3 regions of the Klebsiella sp. CSG-1 genome follow, and region 1 is predicted to be linked to each of the others. Evidence: predicted binding sites of a transcription regulator. Region 1 holds the regulator's gene; each other region holds the start of a gene.
The links. The regulator CRP, encoded in region 1, controls carbon source genes, mostly activating them, when cyclic AMP is high. The targets are predictions, from matches to a motif close to ATGTGANNNNNNTCACAT.
Positions count from the first base shown of each region.

Region 1 (6,109 bases):
GTGGGATCTCGAAGGGGTACAGTTCCACCCGGAGAGTATTCTCAGCGAGCAGGGACATCAGCTGCTGGCAAACTTCCTCAATCGGTGATTTGTAGTTGCCATCGACTGATTTTTTATGCATATTTTGTGATTAGATTATCACAATAATGACCGCATAACGAAGAAGGATGGCATGACATGGCAACTGAGCAACCGGTAATTACCCGCGCCACATTCGATGAAGTTATTCTGCCGATTTATGCACCGGCAGAATTCATCCCGGTCAAAGGTAAAGGTAGCCGCGTTTGGGATCAGCAGGGCAAAGAGTACGTTGATTTCGCCGGCGGGATTGCGGTGACGGCGTTAGGGCATTGTCATCCGGCTCTGGTCGCGGCGCTGCATGAGCAGGGAGAAACCTTGTGGCATACCAGCAATGTCTTTACCAACGAGCCGGCGCTGCGTCTGGGCCGCAAGCTGGTGGATGCCACCTTCGCCGAGCGCGTGGTGTTCATGAACTCCGGCACCGAAGCGAACGAAACGGCGTTCAAGCTGGCGCGCCACTACACCATTACCCGTCACAGCCCGTATAAGACCAAAATCATCGCCTTCCATAATGCCTTCCACGGCCGTTCGCTGTTCACGGTATCGGTGGGCGGGCAGCCAAAATATTCTGATGGCTTCGGCCCGAAACCGGCGGACATTATTCACGTGCCGTTTAACGATCTGCATGCGGTGAAGGCGGTGATGGATGACCACACCTGTGCGGTAGTGGTTGAGCCAATTCAGGGGGAAGGCGGGGTGATGGCGGCGACGCCGGAGTTCCTGAAAGGACTGCGCGAGCTGTGCGATGAGCATCAGGCGCTGCTGGTATTTGATGAAGTGCAGTGCGGCATGGGGCGTACCGGTTCGCTGTTTGCATATATGCACTACGGCGTGACGCCGGACATTCTTACCAGCGCTAAAGCGCTGGGCGGCGGCTTCCCGATCAGCGCTGTACTGACCACCAGTGATATTGCCAGCGCATTCCACGCCGGTTCCCACGGTTCGACCTACGGCGGTAACCCGCTGGCCTGCGCCGTGGCCGGGGCGGCATTTGATCTGATTAATACGCCGGAGGTGCTGGAGGGCGTGAAGGCGAAGCGCGAGCTGTTTGTGCAGCATCTCCAGCAAATTGACGCGCAGTTTGACCTGTTCAGCGACATCCGCGGTATGGGGCTGTTGATTGGCGCGGAGCTTAAGCCGCAGTATAAAGGCCGGGCACGCGATTTTCTCTATGCCGCGGCAGATGCGGGCGTGATGGTGCTGAATGCCGGGCCGGATGTGATGCGTTTTGTCCCTTCGCTGGTCATCGACGAGAAGGATATTGCTGAAGGTATGGCCCGCTTTGCCCAGGCGATAAAGCAGGTTCTTAACGCTTAATCGCGCGTAGCCAGATACCGTGATGCGGGCGCTGACGCCATGCCACCGAGGAGATGGTGTGCATGGTGTTCAGATGGTCGAGGATCCGCTGCAGATGCTGCTCCATTGTACTTAACGGGCCCCGGCTCACCTCCACATCCTGCGACTCCATAATATTCACATCGCCAGCGCTGCCGGGACCGTCGGAGTCCAGCCGCTGTTGACAGCGCTGGAGCGCAATCTCACAGGATTCCAGGTAACGCCGGGCCAGCTCCGGCGTCAGCATATTGTGCTCGCGGGCGAGGGTGGTCATGGCGTTGATATGCTCAACAATAAACTGGCTGTGGGTGACCCACAGTTTCATATCATCAAGATAATGTGTGTTAAAACCGGGTTCCTGCATGGCCTGATTCAGCGAGTTATACAGCGAGTTATGTGCCTGATTGACGCGCATCCGGCGATAGGCCAGCGCCGGGGCCTGATGATCGTCGCTGAGAATTAGCCTGATCGCTTCCTGATCGGCTTCCAGCGCGTCGTGAGCGTTTTTACGCAGTAGCCCGCTTTGCCATTGCGGCCATAGCCAGACCATGCCGCCAAAGGCGATAAGGCAGCCGATAAGCGTATCGATAAGCCTGGCGACAATATACTGCTCGCCGTTGAGCGTCAGAAGCTGCAGGGTATACACCGCCGTCACGGTAAAGCCAACCATCGCCCAGCCATAATGCTTGCGAATAATCAGGTAGCTCAGCAGCGTGACGAGCAGCATCGCGGAGAGCGTATAACCCTCCGGGACGTGAAAGTGCAGCGCCAGGCCGGCGATAGCCAGACCGGCAAGTGTACCTGCCGCCCGATGGACGATACGTACCCGCGTCGCGCCGTAGCCGTTTTGGGTCACAAAAAGCACCGTCATCAGGATCCAGTAAGGCTTGGGAAGGTTCAGGGCGCTTCCCATCAGGCTCGCGGCCGTTAACATCACGCAGATACGCGCAGCGTTACGTAGCGCCGGCGATTTTAATGAGAGATAGCTCTTTAGCGCGGGCAGCAGCGGCAGACGGCGCTCTTTATCCGCCATCAGGTTGCGAGCATACAGCGGGCGCTGGGTACGCAGCACCCGGGCTATTCGGCTGAAGTGCCAGGCGCAGAACTGCCCTACCGGGTTGTCCGGATGCTGCCAGGCGATTTTCTCCAGCGCGCCGATTTGCTTATCCATATGAAAGCGTTGCGGGTAGCGGTGGTAGAGAATGTCATCGGCCAGCACCCGCAGGCGTGCGGCAACGGTTTGTGCGTTCCAGCGGATCACCGCCTCGGCATGGCTGCGCTCTACCAGTTTTTGTACTTCTTCGGGTTGGTGCAGGCTGACGGAGATATGTTCCTGCAAATCCAGCGCCATCTGAAATGCCCGCAGCAGGCGCTTGTGGTCATTGCGCTGGTTCGCCGCCAGCATATGCATCTGCTGGTAGCATTGGGTGATCAGGTCCACCACCTTCTGCTGGCGCGTGAGCAGCGGCGGCAGTGAAGTGGTGGGATCGATATGCTGGGTCAGCAGGCTGTATTTGGCTTCGCAGTAGTTAGCCAGCTCGCGATAAAGCAGGCTCAGCGATTCGCGCAGCGGCTGCTCGCGCCATAGCCAAAACCAGAACCAGTTAAACAGGCCGTACCACAGCGTCCCGAGGGCGTAGATCAGCAGTGGCTCCCAGACGGGCATGTTCCCGGCAAGGCTCAGGGTAAAGATTGCGGCAATTAACGACGCGGGCAGAAGCCTGGCGTGCAGAGAGCTGATCTCCGCCGTTACGCCCAGCAGTAGCGCCAGGCCGCTGAGAATCAAGGGCAGCGGGATATCCTGCTGAAGAAGAAGCTGGACCACCAGGCTACAGCCGGCAAACAGCGAGCCGCCAATAATCAGACGTTTAAAAAAGCGTTTGTGCGGCGTATCCAGACCGGCGACGTTACAGCAGGCGGGCACCAGCGAAAACAGCAGACCTTGCTGTAAGTGACCGAGGAGGAGACCGATTGCGACAGGCAAACACAACACCAGCGTTTGCCGCAGTGCATAGTTGACTTCCGGGTGGTAAATCAGCCTGCGCCACATAGAGGGAAAACAAAAACGGCGTGTTGCGTAAGCAACACGCCGTTTTATCGACTTAACGCGTACCGTATACGACGATAGTTTTACCGTGTGCGGAGATCAGGTTCTGATCTTCCAGCATCTTCAGGATACGGCCAACGGTTTCGCGGGAACAGCCAACGATCTGACCAATTTCCTGACGGGTAATTTTAATTTGCATACCATCAGGGTGGGTCATCGCATCCGGCTGTTTTGCCAGGTTCAACAGCGTCTGAGCGATGCGCCCGGTGACGTCGAGGAAGGCAAGGTTACCCACTTTTTCTGAGGTCACCTGCAGACGGCGAGCCATCTGCGACGACAGGCGCATCAGGATATCCGGGTTAACCTGAATGAGCTGACGGAATTTTTTGTAGGAGATTTCGGCCACTTCACATGCGGTTTTCGCACGTACCCAGGCGCTACGCTCCTGGCCTTCTTCAAACAAGCCTAATTCACCGATGAAATCGCCCTGGTTGAGGTAAGAGAGGATCATCTCTTTACCTTCTTCATCCTTGATGAGCACAGCCACAGAGCCTTTGACGATGTAGTACAACGTTTCTGCTTTTTCACCCTGGTGGATCAGCGTGCTTTTAGATGGGTACTTATGAATGTGGCAATGAGACAAGAACCATTCGAGGGTAGGGTCTGTTTGCGGTTTGCCAAGCACCATGCGCGGTTATCCTCTGTTATAAGCTATCTCCGGGTGCCGACACTACACGGCATCCGGGCATGCAATCGTATTGTTTCCCTATGCCTGGGAAACGGCTGGTGAGTTTTCTTCAGCCTGTAATGTGAACTCCTCTGCATACATGCAGTACATCAATGTAATACTGTAGCATCCCGACTGTTTTAGCATAGCTTTTGCCGCATGTCTCCTGGTGTCTCGCTTCAGCATGATGCAGGTCGCCTTCCGTTGCGAGAATTGTTATGTACGCGTAATCTGTCAGGAAAATTGCAACCTCGGAGTTAAATTTTATGCAAGCTCGTGTGAAATGGGTTGAAGGGTTAACCTTCATCGGAGAGTCGGCGTCAGGTCACCAGATTCTGATGGACGGCAACTCCGGAGATAAAGCGCCAAGCCCAATGGAGATGGTGCTGATGGCGGCGGGCGGATGTAGCGCGATCGATGTCGTGTCTATTTTGCAGAAAGGTCGTCACAACGTGACCAACTGTGAAGTCAAGCTGACGTCTGAACGTCGGGAAGAGGCGCCGCGCCTGTTTACCCATATCAACATGCATTTTATCGTCACCGGTAAGGAGCTGAAAGAGGCGGCCGTTTCCCGTGCGGTGGATCTGTCGGCGGAGAAATACTGCTCGGTGGCGCTGATGCTGCAAAAAGCGGTGAATATCACCCACACCTATGAAGTGGTGGAAGGCTAAGCAGCCTTCCCGGAGAGCGACGCAAACGCCTTATCCGGGAGCCGTGAGTGAAGGACGAAAACCCCGCTTAGCGCCAGGCGCTCGGGGTTTTTTAACGTGGTTAACTGATTTTCTTCCCTTCCATCAGTCGTTCGACTAGCGGCGTCATGATGAGCTCCATCGCCAGCCCCATTTTCCCGCCAGGCACCACCAGCGTATTGATATGCGAGATAAACGACCCCTGCAGCATCGCCAGCAGCCAGGGGAAATCGATATCCTGCAGGTTGCGGAAATGGATCACCACAAAGCTTTCATCCAATGACGGAATGCCCTTCGCCGCAAACGGGTTGGAGGTGTCGACAGTGGGAACGCGCTGGAAGTTGATATGGGTGCGCGAAAACTGCGGCGTGATGAAGTTGATATAGTCTTCCATTGAACGGACCACGGAATCCATCACCGCTTCACGGGAGTGGCCGCGTTCACTGGTATCGCGGATGAGCTTCTGAATCCATTCCAGGTTGACGATAGGCACCACGCCGACCAGCAGGTCGACATTCTGCGCGACGTTATACTGCGGCGTAACAACCCCGCCGTGCAGCCCTTCATAAAACAGGACATCGGTCGGTTCCGGTAGCGGTTGCCACGGTGTGAATGTGCCCGGCACCTGATTCCACGGCACCGCCTCATCATAGGTATGCAAATACTTGCGCGACTGGCCGCTACCGTTACGCCCGTACTCAAGGAAGGTGTTTTCCAACAGACCGAAGTCGTTGGCTTCCGGACCGAAGTAGCTGATGTGTTTCCCCTGATCGCGCGCTTTGCGGATCGCCATGTCCATTTCCGGGCGGGTATAGCGATGGAAGCTGTCGCCTTCCACCTCAGCGGCACGCAGGTTTAGCTGTGCGAAAATTTTACGAAAGGCGAGGCTGGTGGTCGTGGTTCCCGCGCCGCTGGAGCCCGTGACGGCAATCACCGGATGTTTGGCAGACATAACAACTCCCAGATTAAACGATGTGTGGCGCCGCCTTAGCCGTGAAACTGCTTGCGGGGCATGATATTGACCGTCTCGTGCAGTTCTGACCACACCAGTACGGCTTCTCCGCTTTTCAATTGCTGTTTGACGTCGGCGACTTTATCCGCCAGCGAGCGTTCATGTTCACCATAATCGGTGCCTTCACGCAACACAAAGCTTTCGATCAGGTTATCCAGCGTTTCGGGATCCAGATCGTGCCAGGGAATAATCATTTTTGTGCTCCCAACCAACGGGTT
Region 1 covers NZ_JBWNLD010000005.1:474,207-480,315, forward strand. The annotation lists gene pabA (aminodeoxychorismate synthase component 2) at 1-88, shown strand, start outside; gene argD (bifunctional acetylornithine/succinyldiaminopimelate transaminase) at 178-1,398, shown strand; gene AC007G_RS15445 (YccS/YhfK family putative transporter) at 1,388-3,466, opposite strand; gene crp (cAMP-activated global transcriptional regulator CRP) at 3,519-4,151, opposite strand; gene AC007G_RS15455 (OsmC family protein) at 4,457-4,861, shown strand; gene AC007G_RS15460 (phosphoribulokinase) at 4,962-5,831, opposite strand; gene AC007G_RS15465 (YheU family protein) at 5,867-6,085, opposite strand; gene AC007G_RS15470 (hydrolase) at 6,082-6,109, opposite strand, start outside.

Region 2 (6,109 bases), on a different contig from region 1:
GAGGTCCGTAATGCGGATAAAGCCGGCCTGGGTATGCTGCAGACCGATCGCCGCCTGCTCAGTCTGGTGACACGTCGCCAGGATTAAGGCCGCAGCGGCGGGCACCACATCCGCCGTTCCCTCCGTGAGGCTCAATCCTGAGGGAACGGCTTCAGCGCCGCATGATAGTGCTCACCCTGACTGGCGTAACCGCATTAACCCCGCGCGGGGATGTCCTGCAAACGCTTCTGGCCACAGATCCGCATCGCGGATAAACGGCACAAGGTCATCAATCCCCCGCTTCACGCCCCCGACCATCGTGAATAACGTTCCAGCGTTCGCTATTTCTAAACATCATTTCCAGCGCTCAGGCGCCGTTCTTATTCCTGAAAAGCATTAAAAACTTTTAAGCCGATCGCATTCCTGCCCCAGGAAAGCGCGCAGCGGATGATTAGTGACGACGATCACTTTTCGTCATCGACTTTAAGAATATAAAAACAGCGTTTCAAAAATTTAAAACATGGGGTTTATATTAATGGCAAGATACGCGGCTTCAACCTCACAAGGGTTGCAGGGAAGACCGATTTTGTTACGCCATCAGCTCGCCTACGGCGGCGGTAATTTGCTGGGGAGCGGCGCGCTGGCGATCAGCGGCGCCTGGCTACTTTATTTCTACACCACCTTCTGCGGACTGACGCTGATTGAAGCGTCGTTTATTTTTTCCGTCGCCAGCATCATCGATGCGATCAGCAACCCGTTAATGGGTTACCTGACCGATAACTTCGGTAAAACGCGGCTCGGCAAACGCTTCGGACGCCGACGTTTCTTTTTATTGATCGGCATACCGCTGATGATGTTTTACCCGCTGCTGTGGGTTGAGGGGCTTGGTTTCTGGTACTACCTCTGCACCTACGTCGTCTTTGAGATTATTTATACCTCAGTCATGGTGCCTTATGAAACCTTAGCCACTGAAATGACCGACGACTTCTCATTACGCTCTAAACTGACCGGCTATAAAGCCATTTTCGGCAAGCTCGCCAACTTCCTCGCGGCATTCATCCCTGGTCAGTTTATCCTGTTGTACGGCAAAGACTCCGCCACACCGTTCTTCCTGACCGGGCTGACCTACGGCGCTATTCTGATTATCGCCATCTCCTGCCTGTGGTTTTGCAGCTGGGAGCGTCCGCGTGAAGAAGAAGTTCGCGTGAGCGAGAAAAAAGGCCTGTTCTCGACCCTGCTGATGCTGGCGAAGGATATGCGTTCGACCTTCTATCTACGCGTGTTCCGCAAACATCTTGGGATGTATCTCTGCGGTTTCGGCGCAGAATGGCTGTTTGCCTCGATCTTTACCTACTTCGTTATCTTTGTCCTGCAGCACGATCCGGCGATGGTTGCCGGGCTGAACAGCCTGAACTCGATTCTGCAGCTGCTCTCTACGGCGCTGTTTATCGGCCTGTGCGTGAAAAAGGGGTTCAGCAAGCCCTATATTCTGGCGCTGAGCATCGTGATTTTCTCCGTGTTGCTGTACACCTCGCTGTGGTTTTTCCATCTACCTGCCCATCTGGCAACCATCCTGATGTTTGGGATCACGGTGCTGTTTGGCCTGGGTACCGGCGGCGTGTACTACATTCCATGGACCGTTTACACCTTCCTCGCCGATGTTGATGAGATCTATACCGGCCGCCGCCGCGAAGGGATTTACGCGGGTGCCATGACCTTCTCCGGAAAAATCCTGCGTTCGATTATTGTCTTCACGATGGGAGCCATTCTCAGCTTCTACGGGTTCCAGTCTAAAGCGCATACGCAACCAGAAAGCGCCGTGACCGCCATTGCGGTGGTGTTCTGTAGCGGCGTGATCCTGCTGGCGCTGGCGGCCATTGTCTTCAGCAAGCAGATGAAACTGGATCGCAAAGCGCACCTGGTCGTACTGCAGGAAGTGGCGCGGATTAAAGCCGGCGGTAAGGTTAGCGATATTCCGCCCGATGTGCGCATCATTGTGGAGGATTTAGTCGGCCACCGTTATGAAGAGTGCTGGGGCAACAGTAAGCTCTTTAAGGATCAGCAGCCGGCGCCGGCAAGGACCGCTATCTCTCATTAACGTCTGGTTCTCGCCCCGCCATCGACAACGATAGCGGGGCGAAACAACTTAGTGTGCTTCACCCTGCGGCGTAAACTTAAGCTCAATCAGCGCAATCGCTTTTTGAACCGCGCGCAGCGTCACCGGATCGGCCGAAGCCGGATGGCTGGCAAAATCGATGGCTTTCAGTTGGGTGGTCATTTTTTCGCGCACTTCAACAGGGGCGATGACATCAATGACGTCGAGAATCTGTTTGATAACCAACTGGCAGGCGACAACGTCAGAAACCAGTTCGTCTTGTTCGGTGAGATGTTGAGACATTTATTACTCCTTTTTCGAGGAGCGTAATAGTAACCTAAATCCCGAGAGATAAAAAAACCTGCCGCAGCAGGTTTTTTTATCAGAACATACCGACAGGCGGTACATCTTTGAATGTTTTGCAGTACTGCTCGAACATGCTCTTCAGAATTTTGCGCAGTTTCATGAAGCGACTCCGGTTTTGTTATGCAGGTGTTACTGTTGATGGGCTTATAATATGACTTGCATCACATAAATCAATAAAAATATGCGGTAACTCACAATTTTTTCACAAAAATAATTTATAAATTAAACAAAAATGAGGGAAATCGCAGAGTTAAGAGCCTGCCGGTTTTTCCTGCGATCAGAACCTCACCAGCCGATGGCAGACACAATGAGTACAGATATCTCTTCACGAGAAGGCCGCGCCTTCTCCGCTCCCGCGCTGCTGGTTGCCGGGGCATTTTTCATGGAGTTTCTTGACGGGACGGTAATCGCTACCGCGCTGCCGGACATGGCAAAGGATTTTGGCATTGCGGCGGTTGACCTGAATATCGGTATCAGCGCCTACCTGATTACGCTGGCGGTATTGATCCCGGCCAGCGGCTGGATTGCCGATCGCTTCGGCGCGCGTCAGATCTTCACGCTGGCGTTGGCCATTTTTACGCTGGCCTCAGTTTTTTGCGGCTTTGCCAGCAACGTGGACACCTTTGTCGCTATGCGTATCCTTCAGGGAATGGGTGGCGCGCTGATGGTGCCCGTCGGCCGTCTGGCGGTGCTGCGGACCACGCCAAAAGATCAGCTCATCAAAGCAATTGCCACATTGACATGGCCGGCGCTGGTGGCGCCGATCATCGGTCCACCGCTGGGTGGCTTTATTACCCGCTATGCCAGCTGGCACTGGATATTCTTTATTAATGTTCCTCTGGGATTGATAGCCATTGCGCTGTCGCTGCGTATTATTCCCGCTATCCGCGAAGAGGAGCGACGTCCCTTTGACCTTCCCGGCTTCTTTGCGACATCGGTTGCCATGGTGAGCCTGGTGAGCGCCATGGAGTTGCTTGGCGATACCCGGCCGCAAGGCTGGGCAACCCTGCTCCTGCTGGGGCTCGGTACAGGATGCATGCTGTTCGCTCTGCGCCATTTCCGCCGGGCAGAGTGGCCGATGGTGCGTCTGGATGCGCTACAGGTGCCCACCTTTCGGGTTACGATGTACGGAGGGTCGCTTTTCCGCGCTTCCATCAGCGCCGTTCCCTTTCTGTTGCCGCTGCTGTTTCAGGTCGGCTTTGGTATGGATCCTTTCCATTCCGGGCTGCTGGTACTGGCGGTGTTTGTCGGCAACTTCACCATTAAACCCGCGACCACCCCGCTCATTCGTTGGCTCGGCTTCCGTCGGCTACTGTTGATAAACGGGGCGCTAAACGTCATCTCACTGCTCGCCTGTGCTTTTTTAACGCCGCAGACCCCGATCTGGCTCATTTGCATGATCCTGTACCTCGGCGGCGTATTCCGCTCGATTCAGTTTACCGGCGTGAGCACGCTTGCTTTTGCCGATGTTCCGCCCGCGCAGATGAGCTACGCCAATACGTTGTTCAGTACCGCGTCGCAGCTGGCCGTGGGTCTGGGGATCACGCTCGGCGCGATCGGCATTCGCATGGGTGAAAAAGCCAGTGAGTGGTTAAGCCTGACGGCAGTGCCGGGAATCAGCTTCCGGCTCTCCTTCGTCTTTATTGCCTTCATTTGTCTGGTGGGAATGGTGGATAGTTTGCGGTTGAGTAAAGATGCCGGCAGCAGCGTCTCGGAGAGAAAAAAATAAAAGTAAAAAGGCCAGCGGAAGCTGGCCTTATTGGAAAAAAAACCGAGGGCTTAGCCGACTATCTGGCGGACAAAAGCTTCGATCTCTTTATCCTGGCAGTTCTCGAAGAAGCACTGCTGGAAACGCGGGCCGGAGACAGCCGTTTTGACCAGTTCCGGATCGATAGCGCGCAGAGTATCCAGATAGTTATCTTTCACCACGGCAGCTTTCACCGTATTCAGGATCCCGGCATTACGCACCTGCGGCTCCTTGCGCTCCGGCGGGTAACCTTCGCCATTGCGACCGGTGAAGGCTTTTTCAAAAATAAAGCGCACGTTCAGCTCGGCGCCCCAGCCAAAACCTTTGGCAAAAGGCAGGGACAGCGCGTTACCGTTATTAATCTGCGCAAACAGGAAGGCATCAGCCGGATCAATACAGTAGCCGCACACTACGCCAGGGTGGATATTCAGCGACATCAGCGCTCCCTGCCCGGTACCACAGCCGGTTACCACGAAATCAACCGCTTTCGAATTCAACAGAATGCTGGCCATAATGCCCAGATGAATATAGGTCAGATGATGATCGTGCTCATCGCTCATCCCGACGTTGTATACCGGGAACCCTTTTTCATCGGCAACGGCGTTTAGCTCGTTGAGGATGATGGCGTTTTTGCTGGCCTGGCTGTTTTCCATCATCAGTGCAATTTTCATGCTTTACTCTCCTGAATGCTGCGCGGGCGCTCCCGCGATAGTTCGTTAGCGTTATGATGGACTCTACTACTTAACAAACACACTTTCAAATTTTATGAAAAGTTGTTTTATAAATTACGTAGCGCTTCACATTTTTCGCCTTTGGCCTGCCGCCTCCCGGTGCCAGCCGCCACAGGTAGCGACGAAGTCCGCTGCCTGGCAGCCCATCTTCCAGCCAACGCCAGACACCTTATTTCTGTTTTATATTTTGATAATACGAACTGGCTAAAATATTAAACCGAAACCATTCTCATTACATATTAAATTGCCAATGCGTTTTATTCCCATTTTCATTTTTAATAAATAAGTTTTTTAATTTACTTTTTGCAAATAAATTAATAACAAATTATAGTGGCGACACCATTATGTTAAGTCTTTATTTTCGGAGCACACGCGATGCTGAAAACAGAAATGATCGATAAACTGAATGAGCAGATGAATCTTGAGCTTTATTCTTCTCTGCTTTATCAGCAAATGAGCGCATGGTGCAGCTACCACAGCTTTGAAGGCGCCGCCGCATTCCTCCGCCGTCATGCGCAGGAAGAGATGACCCATATGCAGCGCCTGTTTGATTATTTGACCGATACCGGCAGCCTGCCTTGCATCAACGCCATCTCCTCGCCGTTTGCCGAGTATGCATCGCTGGATGAGCTATTCCGCGTCACCTACGAACACGAACAGCTGATTACCCAGAAAATTAATGAGCTGGCCCACGCCGCCATGACCAATCAGGATTATCCGACGTTTAATTTCCTGCAGTGGTATGTGGCTGAACAGCATGAAGAAGAGAAATTATTTAAATCTGTTATTGATAAGCTGACCCTCGCCGGTAAAAGCGGCGAAGGCCTGTACTTTATTGATAAAGAGCTGGCGACGCTCGACACGCAGAATTAATTATCCCGGTGGCGAAGTTTCGGCTTCGCCACGAAATTAATGCTGGCAGATTTTACTCTCACGCGTATTAAACCCCGCCTCTACGGCAACAAACTTCCCCTTTTTCTGTAGAAACGCCACCAGCTCCGCCGCGCTTAAATTTTCTGCCGAGCAGGTATGAAAACGTGCATCTGCGCCGAAGCGCGCGATGATTGCCGCTTCAAGACTGGCCGTCGAGTAAGGTTCGCCCGAGGCGATCATCATCTGCAGCACTTCATGACCATGAATCGATTGCATAGCTCCTCCTGTAAAACGCCCAGAATAGCCCGGCGGACAGCA
Region 2 covers NZ_JBWNLD010000008.1:282,249-288,357, forward strand. The annotation lists gene AC007G_RS20085 (non-heme ferritin-like protein) at 1-87, shown strand, start outside; gene AC007G_RS20090 (MFS transporter) at 566-2,077, shown strand; gene AC007G_RS20095 (DUF2766 family protein) at 2,126-2,377, opposite strand; gene azuC (stress response protein AzuC) at 2,457-2,540, opposite strand; gene AC007G_RS20105 (MFS transporter) at 2,748-4,169, shown strand; gene AC007G_RS20110 (RpiB/LacA/LacB family sugar-phosphate isomerase) at 4,220-4,858, opposite strand; gene ftnA (non-heme ferritin) at 5,294-5,791, shown strand; gene AC007G_RS20120 (YecH family metal-binding protein) at 5,828-6,067, opposite strand.
Region 2: azuC (stress response protein AzuC) is a predicted target of CRP. The motif match lies at 2,590-2,607, and genes of this name have one in related genera.

Region 3 (6,109 bases), on a different contig from region 1:
CTCTAAAAATGGCGCTTAAGAACCGGAGTTCTCATCTTTCCGTTGCTGTAAACGACGCAGTGAGCGTTCTCGACGACTCTCCTCACGGCTACGATCCAGCAAAATTTCTTCAATGAACGCCAGGTGTCGATGCGACGCTTCACGCGCCTGCTCCGGCTCTCCGGCGATTATCGCCTCGAAAATACGAGTGCGATGATTGCTGACCTGCGGAAGCATCTCCCGACGGGCATACAACAATTCAAAGTTCTGACGAACGTTTTGCGCGAGCATCGGCTCCATGCAGCGTAGCAGATGGAGCAGCACGACATTGTGCGCCGCTTCGGTGACGGCAATTTGATACTGGACGACGGCGTCAGATTCGGCGTCAAGGTCGCCAGACTGCTGAGCCCGTTCGATAGCCTGATGCAGCTCGCGAATACGTTCGCGGTCAGCATCATTGCTGCGTAGCGCCGCGTAATAAGCCGCGATGCCTTCCAGCGCGTGGCGGGTTTCCAGCAGATCAAATTGGGATTCAGGGTGATCGGACAGTAGCTCGACCAGCGGGTCGCTGAAGCTCTGCCACAGGCTGCTCTGTACAAAAGTTCCACCGCCCTGGCGACGAAGCAACAAGCCCTTGGCTTCGAGGCGTTGAATCGCCTCACGCAGCGAGGGGCGGGAAACGTCGAACTGTTTGGCCAGTTCGCGTTCAGGCGGGAGTTTTTCACCGGGGCGTAAGGTCCCCTCAAGGATTAAAAACTCAAGCTGCTGCTCTATCACATCAGATAGTTTTGGTTGGCGGATTTTGCTGTAGGCCATATTCCCTGTCTCTGCCATTAGCCCGTAGTCAATTGGTCTTACCAATTCGCAGTTCGTAGCGGTAAAGTAACAAAGTATTCACCTTCTGTCCATACAGGTTTTGATTGAAATCAGGAAACCACGCACATTTTAACAACCTTACAGAAATAACATTTCAGAATTGTAACTTCACACAAATGATGTGTTTACCCCATAAGAGGTAGCGTTAACGTTTATGAAACGAAAAATTAGGCTATCTGAACCGATTCAACTCAGCAAAACTCAATTAATTATTCATAAATAGTGAATATCCAGCCACCTCAGGCGAATTGCTTTCACCGGCCTGCTATTTACAAATGGTTTCTTTTTGCTCGCTTCGTCATCATCCCTTCATAAAGCAGGTGCATTCACTCGCGCTTATCACTATTCTCGGTGAGACGAAAGGCCTTTTGGTGTTTTTATGTTTCGCCTTCCGTAAAGAAATCAATACGAAAACGGAATTTCGCAATTACACCACACAACAATATGTAAGCTGAATCAATCAGGACAGAGCTGACCAAAACGCCCTTGAATTTAGATAGCTATGCTATCTGGCAGGGACAGACAACGAAGCAGTAGCCTGAAGGACGACGCGTATAAACATAATAACCACACACGAGGTTTCATGATGGAAGGTCAACAGCATGGCGATCGGCTCAAGCGCGGCCTGAAAAACCGCCATATTCAGCTTATTGCTCTGGGCGGCGCTATCGGCACCGGCCTGTTTCTGGGCAGTGCATCCGTTATTCAGTCCGCCGGCCCCGGGATTATTCTGGGCTATGCGATCGCCGGTTTTATCGCCTTCCTGATCATGCGTCAGCTGGGTGAGATGGTTGTAGAAGAGCCGGTGGCAGGTTCATTCAGTCATTTTGCGTATAAATACTGGGGCGGTTTTGCCGGCTTTGCTTCCGGTTGGAACTACTGGGTACTGTACGTTCTGGTGGCCATGGCCGAGTTGACCGCCGTCGGGAAATATATTCAGTTCTGGTGGCCCGAGATCCCAACCTGGGTATCCGCCGCGGTGTTCTTTATTGCCATCAATGCTATTAACCTGACCAACGTGAAAGTGTTTGGTGAAATGGAGTTCTGGTTCGCCATTATTAAAGTGGTGGCCGTTGTGGCGATGATTCTGTTTGGCGGCTGGCTGCTGTTCAGCGGCAACGGCGGCCCGCAGGCAACCGTACGCAACCTGTGGGACCAGGGCGGGTTCCTGCCGCATGGCTTCACCGGGCTGGTGATGATGATGGCGATTATCATGTTCTCATTTGGTGGTCTGGAGCTGGTCGGGATCACGGCTGCTGAAGCGGATAATCCGGAACAGAGCATCCCGAAAGCCACCAACCAGGTTATCTACCGTATCCTGATTTTCTATGTGGGCTCGCTGGCCGTTCTGCTTTCACTGCTGCCGTGGACGCGCGTCACCGCAGACACCAGTCCGTTCGTGCTGATCTTCCACGAGCTGGGTGATACCTTTGTGGCCAACGCCCTGAACGTCGTGGTGCTGACCGCTGCGCTGTCCGTGTATAACAGCTGCGTATACTGCAACAGCCGCATGTTGTTCGGTCTGGCCCAGCAGGGGAACGCCCCGAAAGCGCTGATGAGCGTTGATAAGCGCGGCGTGCCGGTCAATACCATTCTGGTCTCTGCCGTGGTCACCGCGCTGTGCGTCCTGATTAACTACTTCGCACCGGAGTCGGCCTTTGGCCTGCTCATGGCGCTGGTGGTCTCCGCGCTGGTGATTAACTGGGCGATGATTAGCCTGGCGCATATGAAGTTCCGTCGCGCTAAGCAGCAGCAGGGCGTGGTTTCACGCTTCCCGGCGCTGTTTTACCCGGTCGGCAACTGGGTCTGCCTGCTGTTCATGGTGGCGGTGCTGGTGATTATGCTGATGACGCCGGGCATGGCGATTTCCGTTTACCTGATCCCGGTATGGATTGCGATTCTGGGTATCGGCTATCTGTTTAAACAGAAAAGCGCCAGCGCACTAAAAGCACAATAATACATCTCACTATTCTGTGCCCGTCCCGTCATGGCGGGCACAGAGCATTGTTATCTGGTTCACACTTTCCCTTCCACAGTCGTTCTATCCATATCGTCGACCTGATACTGCAACGCATTTATCGGTGATTGCGCAAATAATTCTCTCCATACCGCAACGGGGAGATCTCCAGATGGCAGGCAATAAACTTTCAGTGAGAGAAAAGATTGGCTATGGGATGGGCGATGCCGGATGCAACATCATATTTGGCGCCATCATGCTGTTTGTTAACTACTTTTACACCGATATTTTTGGCCTCGCGCCAGCGTTAGTGGGCATTTTGTTACTCTCAGTACGCGTCATCGATGCTGTGACCGACCCGATCATGGGCGCCATGGCCGATCGTACGCGCAGTAAATATGGCCGCTTCCGTCCGTGGCTGCTGTGGATGGCCTTCCCCTACGCGCTGTTCAGCGTCCTGATGTTCACCACGCCGGAATGGACCTATCACAGCAAAGTTATCTATGCCTTCGTCACCTACTTCCTGCTCTCGCTGACCTATACCGCGATTAACATTCCCTACTGCTCGTTAGGCAGCGTGATTACTAACGATCCGCAGGAGCGCGTCGCCTGCCAGTCGTATCGTTTTGTTATGGTCGGTATTGCCACGCTGCTGCTGTCGCTGACGCTGCTGCCGATGGCCGACTGGTTCGGTGGCGCTGATAAAGCCAAAGGTTATCAGATGGCGATGACCGTACTGGCTGCAATTGGTATGTGTATGTTTTTATTCTGCTTCGCCACCGTCCGTGAACGCGTGCGCCCGGCGGTGCAGACCCATGATGAACTGAAGCAAGACTTTAAGGACGTCTGGAAAAACGATCAGTGGGTTCGCATCCTGCTGTTAACGCTGTGCAACGTCTGCCCCGGGTTTATCCGCATGGCCGCCACCATGTACTACGTGACCTGGGTCATGCAGCAAAGCACCCACTTTGCGACGCTGTTTATCAGCCTCGGCGTCGTCGGGATGATGATCGGCAGTATGCTGGCAAAAGTGCTGACCGATCGCTGGTGTAAGCTGCAGGTCTTCTTCTGGACCAATATCGCCCTGGCGATTTTCTCCTGCGCGTTCTACTTCTTTGACCCACATGCCACCATGATGATTATGGTGCTCTACTTCCTGCTCAACATCCTGCATCAGATCCCGTCGCCGCTGCACTGGTCCCTGATGGCTGACGTCGATGATTACGGCGAGTGGAAAACCGGCAAACGCATCACCGGGATCAGCTTCTCCGGTAATCTTTTCTTCCTGAAAGTCGGGCTGGCGGTAGCGGGCGCGATGGTCGGTTTCCTGCTCTCCTGGTACGGTTACGATGCCGGTGCTAAAGAGCAGAGCGCCTCGGCGGTAAACGGTATCGTGCTGCTGTTCAGCATCATTCCAGGTATTGGCTACCTGATTACCGCAGGCGTCGTGCGGATGCTGAAGGTCAACCGCGAGTTTATGTGCCAAATCCAGGCGGACCTGGAAAAACGTCGCGCTAACTATGAGGAACTCAATACCTGGCAGGATCTCAAAACCAGTGAACACATAAGGAAAGCTTGATGAGCAACTGGCCTAATCCGTTTATTGAACAACGCGCGGACCCCTATATTCTGCGCCATCAGGATCACTACTATTTTATCGCCTCGGTCCCGGAATATGACCGGCTGGAGATTCGTCGCGCGGCGACGCTGGAAGGCCTGCGCGAAGCGCCGCCGGTGGTGGTCTGGCGTAAACCGGAGAGCGGCCCGATGAGCCAGCTCATCTGGGCACCGGAACTGCATGAAATTGACGGGAAATGGTATATCTATTTTGCCGCCGCTCACACCCACGACCTGGACCAACTCGGGATGTTCCAGCACCGGATGTTTGTCCTCGAATGTGCCGACAGCGACCCGCTCAGCGGCCAGTGGGTTGAAAAAGGTCAGGTAAAAACGCCCTTCGATACCTTTGCGCTGGATGCCACCACCTTTCAGCATCAGGGCAGGCGGTGGTATCTGTGGGCGCAGAAAGCCCCACATATTGCAGGCAATTCCAACCTCTATCTGGCGGAGCTGGCAAACCCGTGGACGCTAAAAGGTGAGCCTGTCATGCTGAGCAAACCGGAGTTTGACTGGGAATGTCGTGGTTTTCGGGTCAATGAAGGCCCGGCGGTTCTGGTTCACGGGGAGCAGCTGTTTGTCAGCTATTCCGCCAGCGCGACCGATGAAAACTACTGCATGGGACTCTTGTGGATAGACCTGCTGGCCGACCCGCTGCGCCCGGAGAACTGGCATAAATCGCCGGAGCCCGTATTTCGCACCAGCGATGAGAATCATCAGTATGGCCCCGGCCACAACGGTTTTACGCAAACGCCGGAAGGGGAAGATGTGCTGGTCTACCATGCGCGGAACTATACCGGGATTGAAGGCGATCCGCTGTACGATCCGAATCGCCATACGCGGCTCAAGCGGGTTCGCTGGCAAGAAAACGGGATGCCTGACTTCGGCATCCCGCCTGCCGATACGTATTGATCCCCTCCCCCGCCCGGCGGCGGGCGGGGCTTAAATCAAGGTACCGTAAATGGTGAGTAGCGCCATGATAACGACCACCACCAGCGACGTTTTTTTGGCCATTGAGACCGCCGCTTTAGGCGTCTCGACCTTATCCACATGCGGTTCGCGCGCCAGCGAAAACTGAGCCAGTCGGGTCAGAACCTGGTACTGCGACGAGTGACGATCGCCCAAAGAAGCAAACCAGGCCGGCAACGCCCTTTCACCGTGCCCCACCAGCGCATAGACCACGCCGACCAGACGCACCGGCAGCCAGTCTACCACGTGCAGAATGGCATCAATCCCCGACTGTAGGCGATGGCGCGGCGTCTGATAACGTGCCAGCCACGTCTGCCAGGCGCGCAGCACACAGTAGCCAATCAGCGTAATGGGTCCCCATGGCCCGCCAACCACAAACCAGAACAGCGGAGCCAGGTAGTAGCGGTAGTTAATCCACAGCAGGGCATTTTGCAGTTCGCTCAGAAACTCGCGGTCGTCACAGCCTGGCGGCACGCCGTGAATCAGCGTCAGCTCGCTGGCCATTGCGTCGCAGGCATGACGATCGTTGCGTGATGCGGCTTTCAGATACGCATGATAGTGCAGCCGTACCCTGCCCGCGCCAATACACAGCAGGCCGAGCAAGATCCAGAAGACCAGCAGCGGGACGTTAAACAGCACCCCGTGCAGCACGCGCTGAATAAGATAGACCACCGCCATGGCCAGCGCCGTCATCAACAGGGTCGCAGGGAG
Region 3 covers NZ_JBWNLD010000006.1:131,590-137,698, forward strand. The annotation lists gene pdhR (pyruvate dehydrogenase complex transcriptional repressor PdhR) at 16-795, opposite strand; gene aroP (aromatic amino acid transporter AroP) at 1,439-2,812, shown strand; gene AC007G_RS16195 (glycoside-pentoside-hexuronide (GPH):cation symporter) at 2,985-4,391, shown strand; gene AC007G_RS16200 (glycoside hydrolase family 43 protein) at 4,391-5,341, shown strand; gene ampE (beta-lactamase regulator AmpE) at 5,372-6,109, opposite strand, start outside.
Region 3: AC007G_RS16195 (glycoside-pentoside-hexuronide (GPH):cation symporter) is a predicted target of CRP. The motif match lies at 2,860-2,877, and genes of this name have one in related genera.